DNA from 3 places in the Mesorhizobium sp. NPDC059025 genome. Region 3 is predicted to be linked to each of the others. Evidence: predicted binding sites of a transcription regulator. Region 3 holds the regulator's gene; each other region holds the start of a gene.
The links. Region 3 encodes PhoB, which activates phosphate uptake and scavenging genes when phosphate is short. Its sites were predicted from a motif close to TGTCATNNANCTGTCAT; they were not measured.

Region 1: a site for PhoB is predicted at 2,396-2,412, ahead of phoA (alkaline phosphatase). Genes of this name have one in related genera too.
Region 2: a site for PhoB is predicted at 1,783-1,799, ahead of ACFWYE_RS02870 (LTA synthase family protein). Genes of this name have one in related genera too.

The regions. Positions count from the first base shown of each region.
Region 1 covers NZ_JBHYIM010000002.1:259,887-264,065, reverse strand. The annotation lists gene rpsM (30S ribosomal protein S13) at 1-94, shown strand, start outside; gene rpsK (30S ribosomal protein S11) at 221-610, shown strand; gene ACFWYE_RS05430 (DNA-directed RNA polymerase subunit alpha) at 711-1,721, shown strand; gene rplQ (50S ribosomal protein L17) at 1,825-2,250, shown strand; gene phoA (alkaline phosphatase) at 2,484-3,917, shown strand.
Region 2 covers NZ_JBHYIM010000001.1:601,558-605,736, forward strand. The annotation lists gene ACFWYE_RS02870 (LTA synthase family protein) at 1-1,649, opposite strand, end outside; gene fabD (ACP S-malonyltransferase) at 1,999-2,940, shown strand; gene fabG (3-oxoacyl-[acyl-carrier-protein] reductase) at 2,992-3,729, shown strand; gene ACFWYE_RS02885 (acyl carrier protein) at 3,935-4,171, shown strand.
Region 3 covers NZ_JBHYIM010000007.1:72,836-77,014, forward strand. The annotation lists gene xylF (D-xylose ABC transporter substrate-binding protein) at 1-310, opposite strand, end outside; gene ACFWYE_RS17970 (ROK family protein) at 650-1,891, shown strand; gene phoB (phosphate regulon transcriptional regulator PhoB) at 1,937-2,626, opposite strand; gene phoU (phosphate signaling complex protein PhoU) at 2,646-3,353, opposite strand; gene pstB (phosphate ABC transporter ATP-binding protein PstB) at 3,391-4,179, opposite strand, start outside.

The DNA of each region.
Region 1 (4,179 bases), on a different contig from region 3:
CCGTCGTTCGCTGCCGGTGCGCGGCCAGCGTACCCACACCAACGCTCGCACCCGCAAGGGTCCGGCGAAGGCGATCGCCGGCAAGAAGAAGTAATTTGGCGGCAGTCGCCAGTAGGCAATGGGCAGTCGGATAAGACGGCTGCCGACTGCCGAAGTCCGACTGCCTCCAGGTGTAGCCGCTGGCATTACGGCGGTGTAGAGATCAACTGAAAGGACTACCATGGCCAAGGAAGCCGCACGCGTCCGTCGCCGCGAACGCAAGAACATCTCGTCGGGTGTCGCTCACGTCAACTCGACCTTCAACAACACCATGATCACCATTTCCGATGCACAGGGCAATGCGATTGCCTGGTCATCGGCTGGCGCCCAGGGCTTCAAGGGTTCGCGCAAGTCGACCCCGTTCGCTGCCCAGATGGCCGCCGAAGACGTCGCCAAGAAGGCGCAGGAACACGGCATGCGCATGCTCGAAGTCGAGGTTTGCGGTCCAGGTTCGGGTCGTGAGTCGGCGCTCCGCGCTTTGCAGGCCGCCGGCTTCACCATCACCTCGATCCGTGACGTGACGCCGATCCCGCATAACGGCTGCCGTCCGCGCAAGAAGCGCCGCGTCTAATAGCTTTTCGAATGCCACCGGGAACGCCTCGTGCGTTCCCGAATGGTTTCCAGGTCGCCCGCCACGATTGGATGGTGGTGGGGAAACGGAAGGGTAGAAAATGATCCAGAAGAACTGGCAGGAACTGATCAAGCCCAACAAGATCGACTTCTCGTCGAAGGGCAAGACGCTGACGACGCTGATCGCAGAGCCGCTGGAACGCGGTTTCGGTCTGACCTTGGGCAACGCGCTGCGTCGCGTGCTGCTTTCGTCGCTGCGTGGCGCGGCTGTTACCGCCGTGCAGATCGATGGTGTGCTGCATGAATTCTCGTCCATCGGCGGTGTTCGCGAGGACGTGACCGATATCGTGCTGAACATCAAGGAAATCGCCATCAAGATGGAAGGCGATGGTCCCAAGCGCATGGTCGTGCGCAAGCAGGGGCCGGGTGCCGTCACGGCTGGTGACATCCAGACCGTTGGCGACGTCGAGATCCTGAACCCCGACCACGTCATCTGCACCCTCGACGAGGGCGCGGAGATCCGGATGGAGTTCACCGTCGACACCGGCAAGGGTTATGTGCCGGCTGAACGCAACCGCGCTGAAGACGCGCCGATCGGGCTGATCCCGGTCGACTCGCTCTACTCGCCGGTCAAGAAGGTCTCTTATAAGGTTGAGAACACCCGCCACGGCGAAGAGCTCGACAAGGACAAGCTGACCATGACCATCGAGACCGATGGTTCGGTTACCGGTGAGGACGCGGTGGCTTTCGCCGCTCGCATCCTGCAGGACCAGCTTTCGCTGTTCGTCAACTTCGACGAGCCGCAGAAGGAAGTGGCGGCTGAGGCTGTCACCGAACTCGCTTTCAACCCGTCGCTCCTCAAGAAGGTCGACGAGCTGGAACTGTCGGTGCGCTCGGCCAACTGCCTGAAGAACGACAACATCGTCTACATCGGCGACCTCATCCAGAAGACGGAAGCGGAGATGCTTCGTACGCCGAACTTCGGCCGCAAGTCCCTGAACGAGATCAAGGAAGTTCTGGCAGCGATGGGCCTGCACCTCGGTATGGAAGTGCCGGACTGGCCGCCGGAAAACATCGAAGACCTCGCAAAGCGTTACGAAGACCAATATTGAGCATGAACTCCAAGGATCGGCGGTGAGAGCCGCTGATCCGACGGTCATGCGGAAAACCATCAGAGGCCGTGGCCTCTTGAACAACTGAAGAAGGAAAAGAGCCATGCGCCACGGTTTCAAAGGCCGTCGCTTCGCCCGCAGCGTAAGCCACCGCAAGTCGATGTTCGCCAACCTCGCCGTGTCTCTGATTGAGCACGAGCAGATCGTCACCACCCTGCCGAAGGCGAAGGACCTGCGTCCGATCGTCGAGAAGCTCGTCACGCTCGGCAAGCGCGGCGACCTGCACGCCCGTCGTCAGGTCATCGCCCAGATCGGCAATGAGCCGGTCGTGAAGCGCCTGTTCGATACGATTGCACCGCGTTATGCGCAGCGCAACGGCGGTTATCTGCGCATCATGAAGGCAGGTTTCCGCAAGGGCGACAACGCCGCCATGGCGGTCATCGAGTTCGTTGATCGTGATACCTCGGCCAAGGGCGCTGCCGACCGCGCTCGTGTCGAAGCCGAAGCGACCGAGACCGAGGCGGCCTAAGCCCTTCGGACTTGTTGAAAGACATTCAGGGACCCCTCGTGGGTCCCTTTTTGTTTTTGGGTCCCGCATCATTTGCGGTTTGTGCATCAGCCTGAATCGGCTTTTCAGCGCAGAGCAGGGGATGATCATCCAGCCGTTGCCCGGCTGTCATCTGCCGGTCATGGCTTTCCAACAAAACGGAGAGGGGATGGGTCTCGGGGGACCCTTATCACCGTTTTGAAGGATGGATGATCATGACCAATCTCATCAGGCGCTCGCTGCTGGCCACGGCAGCGTTTTCCGCGCTTCTCGTTTCTGGCACCGTTTACGGGCAGGGGGCCGCCGATGCTTTTCTTGAGCGTGGCGCCAAGGGGGACATCACCCAGCAAGGGGGCGCAAGGCGCCTGACCGGAGAGGCCACCGCGGAATTTCAGAAGTACATCCAGGGCGGCGACGTGAAGAACGTCATCCTGCTCATCGGCGACGGCATGGGCGATTCCGAAATCACGGTAGCGCGTAACGTTGCCGAAGGCGCCGGCGGGTTCTTCAAGGGCATCGATGCGCTACCGGTTACGGGTCAGTACACGCACTATGCGCTCGACAAGAAGAGCGGCAAGCCGAGCTATGTCACTGATTCCGCCGCCTCGGGCTCGGCCTGGGCTACGGGCACCAAGACCTACAACGGCGCCATCTCCGTCGACATCCAGGAAAAGCCGCACAAGACCCTGATCGAGCTGGCCAAGGTCGCCGGGATCGGCACGGGCAATGTCTCCACCGCCGAGATCCAGGACGCCACGCCTGCCGTGCAGGTTGCCCATGTCACGCAGCGCAAATGCTATGGCCCAACCGCGACCGCTGAAAAATGCCCGACCAATGCGCTGGAGAACGGCGGCCTCGGTTCGATTTCAGAGCAGTTGCTGAACACGCGCGCCGACGTTGTGCTGGGTGGTGGCGCAAAGAGCTTCGGCGAGACCGCCAAGGCCGGGGACTGGAAGGACAAGACGTTGCTCGACCAGGCTAAGGAACGCGGTTTCCAGATCGTGACCAATGCCGACGAGCTCAAGGCTCTGACCGCTGCCAACAACGACAAGCCGGTGCTCGGCCTGTTCTCGGAGGGCAACATGCCTGTGCGCTGGAAGGGCCCGAAGGCCACTCATCACGGTAACATCGACCAGCCGGTGGTGACCTGCGAACCGAACGGCGAACGCGCCGCAACTGTCCCGACGCTGGCCGCGATGACAACCAAGGCGATCGAACTGCTCAAGACCAACGAGAAGGGCTTCTTCCTGCAGGTCGAGGGTGCTTCGATCGACAAGCAGGATCATGCCGCCAATCCATGTGGCCAGATCGGCGAGACGGTCGATCTCGACGAAGCCGTGCAGGTTGCACTCGACTTCGCCAAGGCCGACGGCAAGACGCTGGTCATCGTCACCGCCGACCACGCCCACACCAGCCAGATCATCCCGAACGAGACCAAGTCGACTGGTCTCACTCAGGTTCTGAACACCAAGGATGGTACAGTGCTCACCATCAACTATGGCACGTCGGAAGATGAAAACGATCAGGAACATACCGGCGCGCAGCTACGCGTCGCGGCCTATGGTCCCCATGCCGCCAATTTTGCCGGCCTGACGGACCAGACCGACATGTTCTTCACCATCCGCGATGCGTTGAAGCTGGCTGATTGATGACCTCGGCCCTTCCTCCTCTCGGGGAAGGGCATCCGCCTGATCGCGACGGAGGCGAACGGGACGTATGGAATTGCACCTGCGCAAACTTTAGAACGTAGTTATTCTGGTTCCAGAAACTGGCGGTTTTCATGATGAGAACCGCCAGTTTTGTCATGTTTTCCATTAGGCACGAATGGATTGGCAAGTTCTTCAAAAGGAAATGCGCGCGTGCAGGCGGCTTTTCTCGGGGTGGGAAATTAGCGGATGGGGATGCTGTTGG
Region 2 (4,179 bases), on a different contig from region 3:
AGCAGCACGTTACGGTCGATGGCACTGTATTGCCTGCTCACTTCGCCGAGGAAGCCTGTGTAATAGGGGTGCGTGATGCCCGCGGCCTTGAGCAGGTGATAAGGCAGGAACGCAGGGCTGACCGAGCCGATATCCTTGGCAAGACCCGTACGGTTCGACCAGACGACCAGCGGTGTTTCACGGTGGAGCTTCATTTGATCGGGCGCTTCCCTGCGCGGCGCGACATTGTCCTTGAGGAAGCCCGTTTCGACGTAGACCGGGCCCAGTGGCGGCAGGTGATCGCCGAAGAAGACGATTACGGTCGCACGGTCACGTTTTTCTGCCCAGTCGATCAGGCGTTTCAGGTTGCGGTCGGCATCAGCTGCGCCTTCCGCATAGGACAGAAGTGAATCCTTTGCCCACTGGCTGATCGGCGCCTCAACCGTGTGGGAAGCATCTGCGTAGCGATTGGGTTCATAGGGGCCGTGATTCTGAAGGCTTACGGCGAAATAGAAGAATGGTTCCTCCGCAGCATCGGCGGTGGAAATGAGCTGGTCGGTCATCGCCTCGTCGGAAGCGAGCGGTCCGCGTTTTTCCAAAGGCGCGGTCTCTTCCGACTGGAAATCGTCGAAGCCGAAATCGGCGTAAACCGCGGTGCGATTCCAGAACCAGTTCGTGCCCGGATGGAATGCCCTGGCGGAATAGCCCTCGCTCTTGAGGAAGGTGGCGAGTGAAGGCACCGGAGCGCGCACATATTGCTGATAGGGAATTGACCCAGCCGGCAGGAAGGCGTTGGAAAATCCGGTCAGTGCCTCGAACTCGACATTGGCGGTCATGCCGCCGAACTCTGGCGACAGCATCGACCCGGAACGGAGCTGACGTACAGCACCCAGCGGATCTGGCTTGATCGACACGCCTGGCAGAATGGTGGGATCCCAGAAGGATTCGCTCATCACCATGATGATGTCCGGCTTGTCTTCCGGGACTGTCGTGGTCGCCTCAGGCCGCGTGATGGTCGCGATTGCCTTGTCTGAATAACCCGCGGGTGCGCCGACATGTGCCATCGGCACGTTGAGTGCGAAGGCGAGCGCGAAACCGTTGGAATTGTAGTTTTCCTTCTGGTCCCACATCATGGGGATGATCTGCAGGCGGTCCCGCGTCCATGAAAAGGTCGCGTAGTCCATGATGGAGACGAAGAAGGCGAGGAGTGGGATTGCGACGGCAAGGCGCGCGAGACGCGCCCTGTAGCGCAGGGTCGGTGCACGACGACGCCACATGCGCCACAACATCACCACCGAAGCCAGCGTTCCGGCAATGCCGGTCGCCAGCGCTACACCGGTCCATGGCCGTTCCTTTACCAGCAGAGGCATCAATTCGATGATCTGGCGCACGTAAAGAAAATCTGTCGGATAGAGTGGATCGCCGAGGTAGCGCGATTTTTGATGGCCGACGAAGGCGAGCGCCAGGGTCAAAGGTGCGAAGATCATCAGGCTTTGATGATTGCGGCCGAGCAACGCGTCGATGCCAATCAGGATAAGCGTGAACAGGATGACCGTTGTCCAGCCGGGCTTCGACGGCTGAAGAAAGAAACCGAACGTGCTGGCGAGATCACCTCGAAAGATCAGCTCGATGGCGAACACCAGCACGGCTGACGCAACCAATGTCATCATGCAATAGCGCACGGCACGCCTTTTCTCACCCGGTTCCAAGCCGGGTATGGCGGTGTCATGTCTATGCTCTGGCGCGTTCATGCCGCTCCCTGACCATCCCTTCGCCAACTTACAAGTCCCCCGACTGCAAAAGCGTCACGTAACTGTCACTCAAATGTCACAAAAAGCTAGCGCCTGTGGCGAAATTTAGAAGAGCCAGCAAACGAATCGTGTTCGATTTTCATCATGATTGATCGTCGCCTGGCCTTCCCAAGCACTGTTGGCCACAGCAGGCGAAGGCTGCATCGGGCTTGACTTGTCGCCCGGCCTTGCGCACAGGGCAGGCGAGATCAAGCAATTGGAGCTCGTTATGGCGGTCGCGTTTACCTTTCCGGGGCAGGGCAGCCAGTCGGTCGGCATGGGCAAGGATCTGGCAGACGCTTTTCCTGAAGCCCGTCGCGTGTTCGAAGAAGTAGACGAAGCGCTCGGGGAGAAGCTGTCCGCTCTGATCTGGAATGGACCAGAAGAGACGCTGACGCTGACGGCAAACGCGCAGCCAGCGCTGATGGCGGTGTCGTTGGCTGCTGTCAAAGCACTCGAAGCGCGTGGCTTTTCCTTGAAGGAAAAGGTCGCCTATGTCGCGGGCCATTCGCTGGGCGAGTATTCGGCACTTGCCGCCGCGGGTTTCGTCTCGGTGGCCGATGCGGCAAGGCTCCTGCGCATTCGCGGCAATGCCATGCAGTCGGCTGTGCCGGTCGGGGAAGGTGCGATGGCGGCGATCATCGGCCTTGAGCAGCCCGACGTCGAAGCCGCCTGTGCCGAAGCTGCCAAGGGATCCGTCTGCCAGGTTGCCAACGACAACGGTGGTGGGCAACTGGTGATATCGGGCGCCAAGGCCGCTGTCGAACTCGCAGCCAGGCTCTGCACGGAAAAGGGCGCCAAGCGAGCGCTGATGCTGCAAGTGTCGGCGCCGTTCCATTCGGCGCTGATGGCGCCGGCGGCGGAAGCGATGCGCGAAGCCCTGGCCAATGTCGCCAGGAAAGCGCCGGCTGTTCCGGTGATTTCGAATGTCTCGGTTTCGCCAACTCAGGATCCCGATGCGATCGCGGCTCGGCTGGTCGAGCAGGTGACTGGCCGTGTGCGCTGGCGCGAGACGGTGGAGTGGTTCGCTGCCAATGGCGTGACCACGCTCTATGAAGTCGGTGCCGGCAAGGTACTTTCCGGCCTGGCGCGTCGAATCAACCGTGACATCGCTGTGACTTCGGTGGGAAATCCTGCCGATGTCGATGCAGCCATTGCCGCACTGGCCTGAGCAACCTGATGACCCCATCCATGCGATGGGTGTGCTTGAAAGGGACAAGACATGTTTGATCTGACAGGCCGCAAGGCGCTCGTCACCGGAGCTTCGGGTGGCATCGGCGAATCCATCGCCAGGATACTTCACGCGCAGGGTGCGACGGTCGGCCTGCATGGCACGCGTGTGGAAAAGCTGGAAGCACTCGCCGGCGAACTTGGCGATCGCGTTAAGCTCTTCCCGGCGAACCTGTCCGACCGCGACGAGGTCAAGGCGCTGGGCCAGAAGGCGGAGGCTGATCTCGAGGGCGTCGATATCCTGGTCAACAACGCAGGCATCACCAAGGATGGTCTGTTCGTGCGTATGTCGGATGCCGACTGGGACAGTGTGATCGAAGTCAATCTGACTGCCGTCTTCCGCCTGACGCGGGAATTGACGCATCCGATGATGCGCCGCCGCTACGGCCGCATCATCAACATCACCTCCGTCGTCGGCGTCACCGGCAATCCGGGGCAGGCCAATTATTGTGCCTCCAAGGCCGGCATGATCGGTTTTTCCAAATCGCTGGCGCAAGAGATCGCCACACGCAACGTTACCGTCAATTGCGTTGCTCCAGGTTTCATCGAATCGGCCATGACCGACAAGCTGAATGACAAGCAGAAAGAAGCGATCATGGCCGCAATTCCCGCCAAGCGCATGGGAACGGGTGCCGAGGTCGCATCGGCGGTCGCCTATCTTGCTTCGGAGGAAGCATCCTACGTGACGGGCCAGACCATTCACGTCAACGGCGGCATGGCGATGATCTAACTCGCGGCCGCGAGTTGTCGCGGCTTTGGAAAAACGATGCTCGCGCCTTGGATGCTGGGCCGTTTTCGTGTAATGCGGCCCGCAACCCGGCGGTTCGGGCAATAGCCGGCCTTGTTTATTGTGTTTAAGCCCGGCCTATCTTTCAGCTTGATTAGCGGCATTGTGCCCGCTAACGAAGACAGATCATAGAACGAAGGATGCCAACATGAGTGACACCGCAGAGCGCGTCAAAAAGATCGTTATCGAGCATCTGGGCGTCGATGCCGACAAAGTGACGGAGCAGGCCTCCTTCATCGACGATCTCGGCGCGGACAGCCTCGACACGGTTGAGCTTGTCATGGCGTTCGAGGAAGAGTTCGGCGTAGAAATCCCGGACGACGCGGCAGAGACCATCCTCACGGTCGGCGACGCCGTGAAGTACATCGACAAGGCCTCGGCCTGATTTTTCCG
Region 3 (4,179 bases):
CGGCCTTCTGCACAGCCGGGCCGATGGCGGAGGTGTCCTGCGCCAGGATGACAAGGGCGTTGGCGCCCTGCGAGATCAGGCTTTCGACGTCGGTGAGCTGTTTGCCGGGATTCGACTGCGCGTCAGCGGAAATATATTTGTCGCCTGCCGCCTCGATCGCCTTTTTCATGGCGGCTTCGTCGGTCTTCCAGCGCTCTTCCTGGAAGTTGGACCAGGACACGCCGATTACCTTGTCCTTCGCTTCGGCGACAGCGGAAAGCGCAAGCGTCATGGCGGCACCCGCCAGAATGGCGGCCGTAAATTTCCTCATTTTTTCCTCCCCGCGCCCAAGGGCGCGCTTGTGTGCGTTGGCCGTTGGAGAAGCTTTTTTTCGAGCTTCGAAAAAATAATCGCGCAGGCACAGCCTTCTGTCAACGGGATTCGAGTCCTTCGCGATATTTTTTTCGGATCACGAAATAATAGTGACGACGAGGGCATGTTCTGCCACTATCTGTGGAGGAGCGCGCTGTCGCGACGGCAGGAGCGAAACGGGTTTTGCATTCGCTCATGCATCGACCTATGCACGAACAGCGCATCTGGAACGCCATTGGCGGCCCAAGCGCAACGGCCTCGGTGTCCACGGGGCCGGCGGGGGAGGAACGGCAAGGACATGACTGTCGGGATCCGTCACGACGATTTGCGCCGCAGGAACCGCGCGATGGTGATTGCTGCCGTGCGTCGCTCCGGTGAGCCGTCCCGCACGGAAATCACCGCCATCACCGGCCTCAGCCATTCGACCATTTCAGCGATTTCGTCTGATCTCATCGCGGAGGGCATTCTGCGCGAGGGCCGCAGTGAACCGACGGCATCGAAGCGGGGGCGTCCGCAAGTGGGCCTGCAGCTCGATCCCGGCGCAGCGGCTGTGCTGACGGTCGTTCTGTCGCTCAACCTTTTGACGGCCGCAGCCATCGACTATTCGGGCAAGGTCCTGACGGAAGAAACACGCCGTCTGGACACACTGTCTCTGCCCCGGGAAGCGCTGGTCGATGAATGCGTCGAGATGGTCCGGCGACAGCTCCACGACCGGAGCCTGGCAAGACATCGGGTCCTGCGCATAGCTTTCGCAGTTCAGGGCACGGCAGATTCGCATGCGCGCACCATGCTGTGGACGCCAATCACCCCGCATGGCGATATCCCCTTTGCCGATATCCTGGAAAACGCTTTTGGCATTCCCGTCATCGTCGAGAACGACTGCAACATGATGGCGGTCGCGCTGCGTTGGCGCGGCACGGACCGCTATCGTGACGACTTCATTGCCGTTCTGCTTTCGCACGGCATCGGCATGGGCATCGTGCTCAATGGCGAATTGTTCATCGGCACCCAGTCGTCCGGCGGCGAATTCGGACACATGATCCACCGGCCGAATGGCGCGCGATGCCGCTGTGGCCGCCATGGCTGCGTCGAGGCTTATGCCGGCAACTATGCAATCTGGCGCAGTGCCCACGGGCTCGATGAAAACACCGAACCGGCCGCTGACATTCCCGACGACGAAATGCAGAGGCTGGCTGAAAAAGCACGCGCAGGCGTCGGCCCCGAACGCGAGGCCTATGAACGCGCAGGCACAGCCCTCGGCTACAGCCTCGGTTCACTTTTCGCCGTCATCGACCCTGCCCCGGTAACCTTTGTCGGCATCGGTGCAACGGCCTTCGATCTGATCGAGCCGGCATTGCGGCGGGCAATTGCCCAGACCGCCGGCGGACAACATTCGAATTCAATTGTCTTTGATACGGAACCCAAGGAGCAGATGCTGATCCGCGAAGGCTGCGCCATGCGCGCGCTGACCTTCATCGATCAGGAGATCTTCGCGCTTGGCGGTCCGATGGCTCCCATCCCTCAGCTTCTGGAGGTCTGAGCCGGCGATCAGGGCGCAATAGCGATGAACCGGCCTTGTCCCTGATCAATCCTCGCGGATGGCGTAGCCCGAGCCGCGTATCGTGCGGATGACGTCCGGCATGCGGCCATTGTTGACCGCCTTGCGCAGGCGCCCGACATGCACATCGACTGTACGCTCATCGATATAGATCGTCTCGCCCCAGACATTGTCGAGCAGCTGGCTGCGCGAGAAGACCCGCCCGGGATGCCGCATCATGAATTCCAGCAGCCGGAACTCCGTCGGCCCGAGCCGGATCTCGCTCTTCTTGCGGTAGACCCGGTGCGACTCGCGGTCGAGTACGATGTCGCCGACCTTGAGCACGGAAGACAGCACCTCGGGTTTCGCGCGGCGCAACAGTGCCTTCACGCGTGCCATGAACTCAGGCATCGAGAATGGCTTGACCAGATAATCATCGGCGCCGGTGGACAGACCGCGCACACGGTCGCTTTCCTCGCCGCGTGCCGTCAGCATGATCACCGGCAGGCGCTCGGTCTCCGGTCGCATCCGAAGCCGCCGGCACAATTCGATGCCGGATACTGCCGGCACCATCCAGTCGAGCACCAGGAGATCCGGCACATTTTCCTGAAGCCGGATTTCGGCTTCGTCGCCCCTGGCTACTACCTCGACCTGGTAGCCCTCGGATTCCAGATTGTAGCGGAGGAGGACGCCCAACGGCTCCTCGTCTTCCACCACCATGACACGCGGCGCGATCATCTTGCCGTCCGTCCCGTGGTCAGGCCGCCGGAACGGCAGCAGCCGTCTCGTCGAGCTTTGGCCGGTTGGGCGGCAACTGCTCGCCCGTCAGCACGTAGAAGGCGTTCTCGGCGATGTTGGTGACATGGTCACCGATGCGCTCGAGATTCTTGGCGCAGAACAACAGGTGCGTGCAGGCCGTGATGTTGCGTGGATCTTCCATCATGTAGGTGAGAAGCTCGCGGAAGACGGACGTGTATTTCACATCGATCCGCTCGTCGTCAGCCCTCAGTTGGGCGAGCCCCTCTGCGTCCCTCGCCGCATATTTCTCGACGACACCGTCGACCTGGTCGAGCACCAGATGGGCCATCGCGTCGATCGAATGCGAAAGGTCGCGCGGCGTGGCGCCCTGTCCGACCGCGCCGACTCGCTTGGCGATGTTCTTGGCCAGGTCACCGATGCGTTCCAGATCTCCGGCCATGCGGATGGCGCCGACCACGGCGCGCAGGTCCTGCGCCATCGGCTGGCGCTTGGCAATCAGCGTGATTGCCTTGGTGTCCAGCTCGCGCTGGCGCGCATCCATGATCGCATCGTCCGACACGACCCGTTGGGCAAGTCCATTGTCTGACTTCAGCAGCGCCTTGGTGGAGCTTTCGACCATCGAGCTCGCCAGTTCACCCATGTCGCTGATGAGCCTGCTGATTTGTCCGAGCTCTTCGTCGAACGATGCGACGGTATGTTCGCCCATATCTATGTCCTCTTTTTCCTCGGCAGCAATCGCTCACTCAGCCGAAACGGCCGGTGATGTAGTCCTGCGTGCGCTTGTCGTCGGGGTTGGTGAACATCTTGTCGGTAGCACCTTCCTCGACCAGGTAGCCGAGATGGAACATCGCCGTGCGCTGCGAGACGCGGGCGGCCTGCTGCATCGAATGGGTGACGATGACGATCGTGTAGTTCTGGCGCAGTTCGTCGATCAGTTCCTCGACCTTGGCGGTCGCAATCGGATCAAGCGCCGAGCACGGTTCGTCCATCAGAATGACTTCAGGCGACACCGCGATGGCGCGCGCGATGCACAGACGCTGCTGCTGGCCGCCGGAAAGGCCGGTGCCGGGCTCGTTGAGGCGATCCTTCACTTCGTTCCAGATTGCAGCCTTCTGCAGGCTGGATTCGACGATACGGTCCATCTCCGCCTTGTTCTTGGCAAGGCCATGGATGCGCGGTCCGTAGGCGACGTTCTCGTAGATCGATTTGGGGAACGGATTGGGTTTCTGGAACACCATGCCGACGCGGGCACGCAGTTCCACGACGTCGATCTTCGGATCGTAGATGTCTTCGCTATCGAGGGTGATCTTGCCACCGACCTTGGCCGCATCGATCGTGTCGTTCATGCGGTTGAGGCAGCGCAGGAAGGTCGACTTGCCGCAGCCCGAAGGGCCGATCAGCGCCGTCACCTGATTCTGGCGAATGTCGAGATTGACGTCGAAGAGTGCCTGTTTCTCACCGTAGTGCACGGTCACCTTGTCGCCGCGCATCTTGATGATTTCGTTCGTCTGGGCGCTCATCTGGCTGCTCAC